DNA from 2 places in the Mesobacillus sp. QJM3NY_10 genome. Region 1 is predicted to be linked to the other one. Evidence: predicted binding sites of a transcription regulator. Region 1 holds the regulator's gene; the other holds the start of a gene.
The links. The regulator CtsR, encoded in region 1, represses protease genes until heat stress. The targets are predictions, from matches to a motif close to ATGGTCAATAAAGGTCAAACA.
Positions count from the first base shown of each region.

Region 2: the regulator CtsR is predicted to act here: its motif matches at 1,470-1,490, upstream of AC0VX7_RS07785 (ATP-dependent Clp protease ATP-binding subunit).

Region 1 is NZ_CM149675.1:107,765-111,806, reverse strand. Features, by position in the region: gene clpC (ATP-dependent protease ATP-binding subunit ClpC) at 1-796, opposite strand, end outside; gene AC0VX7_RS00570 (protein arginine kinase) at 801-1,883, opposite strand; gene AC0VX7_RS00565 (UvrB/UvrC motif-containing protein) at 1,886-2,434, opposite strand; gene AC0VX7_RS00560 (CtsR family transcriptional regulator) at 2,462-2,923, opposite strand; gene AC0VX7_RS00555 (hypothetical protein) at 3,266-3,550, opposite strand.
Region 2 is NZ_CM149675.1:1,574,492-1,578,533, forward strand. Features, by position in the region: gene AC0VX7_RS07785 (ATP-dependent Clp protease ATP-binding subunit) at 1-1,375, opposite strand, end outside; gene AC0VX7_RS07790 (YkvI family membrane protein) at 1,608-2,651, shown strand; gene AC0VX7_RS07795 (hypothetical protein) at 2,676-3,332, opposite strand; gene AC0VX7_RS07800 (lysostaphin resistance A-like protein) at 3,514-4,042, opposite strand, start outside.

The DNA of each region.
Region 1 (4,042 bases):
CCATTACCTTCTTAAGGCGGTCTTCAAATTCACCGCGGTATTTAGTCCCGGCAACAACCGTACCCATATCCAGGGTCATGACACGCTTGTCACGGAGGATTTCAGGCACTTCATTGTTTACAATCTGCTGTGCTAACCCTTCAGCAATCGCTGTTTTACCTACACCAGGCTCCCCGATCAAGACAGGGTTGTTCTTCGTCCGGCGGCTTAACACTTCGATGACACGCTGGATTTCCTTGCTGCGGCCGATAACCGGATCAAGGCTGCCTTCCCTGGCGATTACTGTTAAGTCTCTTGCAAGGCTATCAAGTGTAGGAGTATTGGCATTAGCCGTTCCGCCTCCCTGATGACCTGAAGTTTCATTGCTTCCAAGCAGCTGTAAAACCTGCTGGCGCGCTTTGTTCAAGCTTACACCAAGGTTGTTCAGCACTCTTGCAGCCACGCCCTCTCCCTCACGGATCAATCCGAGAAGGATATGTTCTGTGCCTACATAGGAATGGCCCAACTTCCTTGCCTCATCCATGGAAAGCTCGATGACCTTTTTAGCTCTAGGTGTATAGTGGATTGTCTGGGAAGTTTCCTGGCCGCGGCCAATTAGGTTTTCAACTTCCTTCTGGATTTTCTCTGCTCCAAGCCCAAGTCCATAAAGCGCCTTTGCCGCAATGCCCTCTCCCTCACGCACAAGGCCAAGCAAGATGTGTTCTGTACCGATATTGTTATGTCCAAGGCGGATTGCCTCTTCCTGTGCGAGTGCCAATACTTTTTGTGCCCTCTCGGTAAATCGTCCAAACATCATAAGATCATCCTCCTGACTCGTCTTTTGTTTCCATTTTCAATCGTTCTCTTATTAAAGCAGCCCTGCGGATATCCCGTTCATTCGGTCTTAATGGTCCTCCCGCATATTGCTGCAAAAACCCAGGTTGAGTTAATATCATCAATTCATTCAGTATCGATTTTGATATATTTTTTATAAAGCCCATATCTATTCCAAGCCTTAAATCAGAAAGGCAGCGGGCAGCTTCCTTCGTTTCGATGATCCTGCTATTGGCAAGTGTCCCATATGATCGAAACACTCTGTCTTCTAATTGTATGTTCGAAGTCTTCGCTAATGCTTCCCGCGCTGACCTTTCCTGAGATATAATCTGGCTTACAACACTTTTTAAATCGTCTACGATGTCCTCTTCCGATTTTCCGAGTGTGATTTGGTTCGAGATTTGAAAAATATTGCCGAGCGCTTCACTGCCCTCGCCGTAAATACCTCTTACCACCAAACCAAGCTGGTTAATCGCCGGGACGATCCTGTTCATTTGCTGTGTCAACACAAGTCCTGGCAGGTGCATCATCACCGATGCCCTTAGGCCACTGCCCACATTAGTAGGACAACTGGTCAAATAGCCAAACTTCTCATCAAACGCATAATTGACATAGTCCTCAAGCCAGTCATCGATTTCATTTGCAGCCCCTAGAGCCTCACTAAGCTGGAAGCCCGGAAATAAACACTGAATCCTAACATGATCTTCCTCATTGATCATGATACTCACTTCTTCATTTTCAGACAGTAAGACGGCACCATGAACGGAGTTTTCTGCTAGATTCGGACTGATCAAATGCTTCTCGACTAACACCCTTTTCTGCAAAGGCGGAATTTCATCCATTTTGATCATTTCCAACTGACCGAAGGCAGCTATTGGTGTATTACTGGCACGTTCCATGATCGTACCTACCACTGCTTCTGCCTCTCCATTGGTGAACAGCGTCGGAAAGTTATATTCATCAAGATTCCTTGCAAAACGGATACGAGAGCTAAGGACAATGTCTGAATCAGGTCCATCATCACTCATCCAGGAGCTGACAGCCTGATTGATAAACTTCTCCAATGACAAGGCTACTCCCCTCCCTCTTGACCTGCTGACAATTTCCTTTCAAGTTCCCTGATCTGGTCCCTTTTCTCAGCAGCTTTCTCAAATTCCTCTGCCAAAATTAAGTCTTTCAGGGTTAGCTTAAGCTGATCGATTGTCTTCCTTACATGAAGGTCCCCGCCGACTCTTTTAGGGATTTTTCCATTATGCATGGAATTACCACTATGGAGCCTCCTTACAATCGGGGTAAGCTGTTCACGAAAAGCATCATAGCAAGTCGCACAGCCAAAACGGCCTACTTTCACAAACTGCGGAAACGTCATTGAACATTGCGGGCACTGGGCAACTTGCTCAGCTTCAAAGGGTTCCTTTTTCTGTGCCGGAAAAGCAGGTTCCATATTCAACAATCCGGCAAGTAAGCTATTGATCGAAAAAGCAGGGCCGTTGTTCATCATAAACAGTTCGCCTTTTTCTTGTGCGCATATTTCACACAAGTGCAATTCCGTTTTTTCTCCATTTGAATAATTCGTGAAGTGCAGCGTTGCCGGCCTTTGATTACACTCTTGGCAGATCATGCCCTCACCTCTTCATCTGCTTTGATATTATTTATACTTCAATGCCATAAGCATTGCCTTCAACATTCTCGCACGCAACTCATCACGCTGCGGCAGCTCTATATACAGGACGGACCTGTCAAGCACACTCAGCATGATCTTCGCCTCGCGGTCAGTGACTACATCTTCCTCAACAAGCCGGAAAATGACATGCTCAGCGCTGCTTTGCGGAATTCGTGTCTGAATCAAAGACAGTAAATCATCAATCAAATGTGCATGATCATAAGCCTGGACTTTGATGATACGGATGTAGCCACCGCCACCCCGTTTACTCTCAACAAGATAGCCCCGTTCAATCGTGAACCTTGTATTGATGACATAATTGATCTGGGACGGCACGCACTGAAATTTATCGGCGATTTCACTTCGTTTGATTTCAACGATGTCCTTATCGCTCATTTCTAAAACCTGCTTAAGGTAATGTTCTATGATGTCCGATATATTCCTCACTAAACCTCCCCCAATCTGACTTTGACTATATTTGACTTTAATTATACAAAAAATTTTTTTTTGGTGCAATGAATGCATCCTGAATTATATTCGCCAAAATTATGTATGCCAAAACATGACAATAAGGGGTGTGTTGGTTATTATACCCATTTTGTAACATGTGGAAACTTGTATCTGAACACATCAATGAAAAATTTGTTCAGAACCAGCTTTAATGCGAAGGAGTCCGTGCCTAACCAGCATTTCCATCCATATTACATAAGCATTCTTTCACGAAAAACATTAAATTCTGGTATATTTTATTTTTTGAGGGACTCACCTGTGCCTGTATTAGTGCTACCACTAACTCAATAAATTGCCAAAAAATATAACGATAGCTAAAAATGCAGATAACCCTAAAGTCATGATGATCGTCGAAAAACTCCTGGTCATACCCTTCCAATCCACCATACCTGCCATCCCTGTAAGCCCTGTTATAAAAGTCAGCAAGGTTACATATAAAAGCAGAACGAATGGATGCCTGCCTAATATGGTGTAATCAATAGGCCCTGTGGAGGAAGCTAAGAAAAATAGTAAGACCCAGATTGTTGAAAAGATGAATGACCAAAAATTCAATTGCTTACTCATTTAGTTCCTCCTATTAGTCTTTTCATATCAATGAAACGGACCTGTTATCCCAATCACTCTTTTAAAAAACTAAAAGTAATTAGATCTTTATAATGATCGTAGAATAACTGGGAAGATCAGAAATGTGCTCTGATTGTTAAATAGATTCCACAAAAAAAGCGTTAATCCTTCTTGGATCAACGCACTAGGAGTTTAGAGTACAAGCACCTACTTGTCTAAAGGTGCCTCTACATCTGACAGCTTTTTATACTTTTCCTATAAACTTGTCTGAAGTTGCTTCTTCTTTTGACAGCTTTTCGATCTTTTCCTCTAAACTTGTCCGAAGTCGCTTCTTCTTCTGACAGCTTTTCGTACCTTTCCTCTAAACTTGTCTGAAGTTGCTTCTACTTCTGACAGCTTTTCAACCTTTTCCTCTAAACTTGTCCGAAGTTGCTTCTTCTTTTGACAGCTTTTTGTACTTTCCCTTCAAACCTGTCTTAAGTTGACTCTTCT
Region 2 (4,042 bases), 1.5 Mb from region 1:
GGTTCTTTGACTTAAGACCAGCACGGCTGCGGCGGATTGCTTTTGCTACTTTCTGCACAGCTTCCTCTTGTCCGATCACTTTGCCATTAAGGTTGACAACAAGGCTCTTAATCCTTGCTTGTTCGTCCTCCTGAAGCTTGCCCACTGGAATTCCAGTCTTCGTCTCGATGATTTCCTGGATATGCTGGACTGTTACAACAGGGCGTACTGCATGACCATTGTCGTTTAATGCTTTTTCCAGCTTTGCTTCCTCGTCACGAAGCTTTGCAGCTGTTTCATAGTCTTCATGCTTCAATGCTTCTTCCTTTTTCTTTGCGATTTCAGTAAGGCGGCTTTCGGCATCATTTTTATCTGTATAGTCAGAAACGAGGTTAAGCTTCGAACCGGCTTCATCCATTAAATCGATTGCTTTGTCAGGAAGGAAGCGATCCTGGATATAACGATGTGATAGCTGTACACATGCCTTGATTGTTTCTTCTGAAAAGGAAACCTGATGGAAATCTTCGTACTTGGACTGGATTCCTTTCAGGATTTCGACAGCCTCATCAACTGTTGGCTCCAACACATGTACTGGCTGAAAGCGTCTCTCGAGAGCTGCATCCTTTTCAATCTGACGATATTCCTTTAGAGTTGTCGCACCAACTACTTGTAGTTCACCGCGGGCAAGTGCTGGCTTCAGGATATTGCCTGCATCCATGGATCCTTCGGCTGAACCTGCACCAACAAGCTGGTGGATTTCATCAATGAACAGAATGATATTTTTCCGAGCTTGTAATTCAGAAATAAGCTGTTTCATTCTCTCCTCAAATTGCCCGCGAATTCCTGTATTGGAAACCATAGAGGCTACATCCAGAAGATAAACTTCCTTGTTCTTCAGCTTATCTGGGACAGCACCTTCAATAATCTTTAGAGCGAGTCCTTCAGCAATGGCTGTTTTACCCACACCAGGTTCACCAATAAGCACAGGGTTGTTTTTATTTCTTCTATTTAAAATCTCGATCACTCGTTTTACTTCATCATCTCGTCCAATTACCGGGTCAATCAAGCCGGTCTTTGCGATTTGGGTCAAATTTCTTCCATATTGATCGATAAAGCCATTTCCTCCGCCAGCTGTTTTCGTAGCAGCAGCGGCCGGGTTATGGTTTTGGTTTTGGTTTTGATTTTGATTATTACCTGAAAACTGTTTGAACATATCGTTAAAAGGCGAGCCGACAAAGCCGGGAAATCCGGACATCGGATTGCCAAAGGAAGCACCTAATTTCTCTTTTTCTGTTTGGTAGCAATCTTCGCAGAGCATTAAATGCTTCTGATTACCGTTTAAATTTACTCTCAACTGGATATTTGCATGTTTTTCCTGGCAATTTTGGCAAAGCATTTAAATTCCTCCTTCAAAAATGTAATTTCTATTTAAAATGATCAAAGGTATTTGTTTTGACTTTGACTATCTTTGATCAATTTAGTTTTATTATAATTTGACCTTATTTGACTTTCAACAATTTTGATTGTGGTAATTTTTAGTAAACATTTCTGTAAGATTCTCCTTTTAAAAAAAGCTCGTCATGGTTTGTCTATCCTTACATATATTGAAAAGGAGGGAGGGGAACGATTTGAAGACGAATTGGGGTGCTGCCTTTCAAATCGCTGCTGTTTATGTTGGTACTGTTGTGGGAGCCGGCTTTGCGACGGGGAGGGAAATCGTTGAATTCTTTTCCCGCTTTGGCATATTTGGATTGATTGGAGTTTTCATGGCGGGATACATTCTTACATATCTTGGTGCAAAATTAATGCGCATCGCAGCAGCTATCGGGGCCCAATCTTATGAAGAAATGAATGTACACTTATTTGGGAAATTTTTTGGGAGAATCATCAATATAATGATGCTTTTTATGCTGCTTGGAGTTTGTGCTGTTATGCTTTCAGGTGCAGGGGCAGTTTTTGAGGAGCAGCTTGGATTGACCAAATCGCTTGGCATCTTTGTCACGATTGCATTGTCACTTGCCGTTATGGTCGTCGGGTTGAAGGGCATTTTTGCTGTTAATACCTTTGTTGTGCCGATGATGATCTTGTTCAGTCTGATTTTATTTTTCTTGTCAGTCAGGTTGCCTGGATTCATAGAGCAGGTCGTCTTTATTCCATATGCAGAGGATGGCTGGAAGGCGGTCATCGGTCCGTTTTCTTATACAGCCCTGAACCTATCGCTTGCCCAGGCAGTGCTAGTTCCTGTTGCAGCAGAGATGAAAGACGATAATACTGTAAAATGGGGAGGAATCCTCGGCGGGATTGCGCTGACTTTAATCCTGCTTTCAAGTCATTTGACCTTAATCATGCTCCCTGGGTTCGAAACATTTGAAATACCGATGGCAGTTGTCATGAAGCAGCTAGCTGCAGGACTTTACTGGATTTTTGTCCTGATTGTATATGGTGAAATCTTCACATCTGTAATTGGCAATATTTTTGGGCTTGAAAGGCAGATTCAAAAATATATTAAGTTGCCAAGCCTGCTCGTTGTCTCACTGCTCTTCTTAATTTGTTATTTCATCAGCTTGATCGATTATGGAACACTTCTATCAATCTTGTACCCAGTTTTTGGCTATATCAGTTTAATCTTTATAGTGTTGTTATGGATGAAACCAGTTAATGCGAATAAATAAAAAAGAAGGGGAGCAGCCCCTTCTTTATTTATTCTCTTTCATGATCGTCTTGGCCATCTCTAGGAATGCGTTACGGTGGTCAGCCTCTTCTTTTGTGAATAGAGTCAGCTTTAAAGGTTGTTCCTCATTTTTAATTAAATAAGTAGTGACAATGTCTGATCCACTTTTAGTTTCCATTGCCCAAGTATTGTTGAAGAATGGGTCTTCGGGTGTTTGGGCTTCTTTTACCTCGGGGCCAACAGCGGCAAGTTGTGCTTTTGAATTTTCCTCTACTAAAGCCCACTCTGCGTCAGCTGGAAGCAATTCTATCCTCATGAACACACTGTCGTCTTCAGTCCACATCAGTACATCTTTGTTAGGTTCCTCTGCTGACAATTCATATTCAGGCAAAACATACATGGAGTAGTGTTGATTATCATTGTATTTCAAGAAAGCAGTTTCTTCCTTTTGTTCGCCATTCACTGTATAAGCAATGTTTTGCTCCATAATGCGGATTAAGCCCTCTTCAGTATCTTTCTCCTGCTCTGTTTTCTTTTGGTCTTCTTCATTTTTTTCTGGCGCAGCAGCCGGATGGGCTGCAGGTGCCTTGTCTGTTGACTCAGATTCTTCGGGAGAACCACAGCCTGCAATGAATAATGCTGATAATCCGATAATTGCAAATGACTTAGCTAATTTGTTCATGTCTAATTGCCCCCTGTTATTTCGTATGGTGATTTCTACATTTTTAGACGGAATATAATAACGAAAGTTACAATACTTGTCGCATTTACAAAAATATCATGGACAGGCAGATAGGACAATAATAAAAATGACCCATAAGCCAATGAGTGGCATGGGTCATTTTAAGGGTGCAAAGCTTACCTTAGCTTAGAGGAATGAAAACAAATAATAATAAATCAAAGACGATGTGAGAGACAATAACGAGTGGCATGCTTCGTTTCCAAGCATATAAAATACTCCACGCCAGTCCGGCGATCATTGCGGCTAGTACAAGAATGAACTCCCCGGAATAGAGATGGACGGAAGCATATAATATTACTGACAGGCCAATCGACATTTTCAAACTAAAGTATTTGCTAAGTCGTTTTTGGATAAATCCCCGCCAAAAGATTTCTTCGCCGGGAGCCAGGATTAACACCAAGACGAGATAATGCCAGAATAATTCAGGTGAGAACCTACTGTACAGACGCGAGATTTGATTGGCGAAAGGTAGATTAAGCATCTCGATCAAGAAGCTTCCGAGCCAAAAGAGGCCAAATAAACCGAGACCTGAAGCAATTCCTAACGTTAAATATGTTAGTGTGGATGTATCGTCCTCGATTTCTTCGTTTATGATGGAATAACTGATCAGAACCAGCATCGAAGCTGTGAATATATACCAGAATACGTCT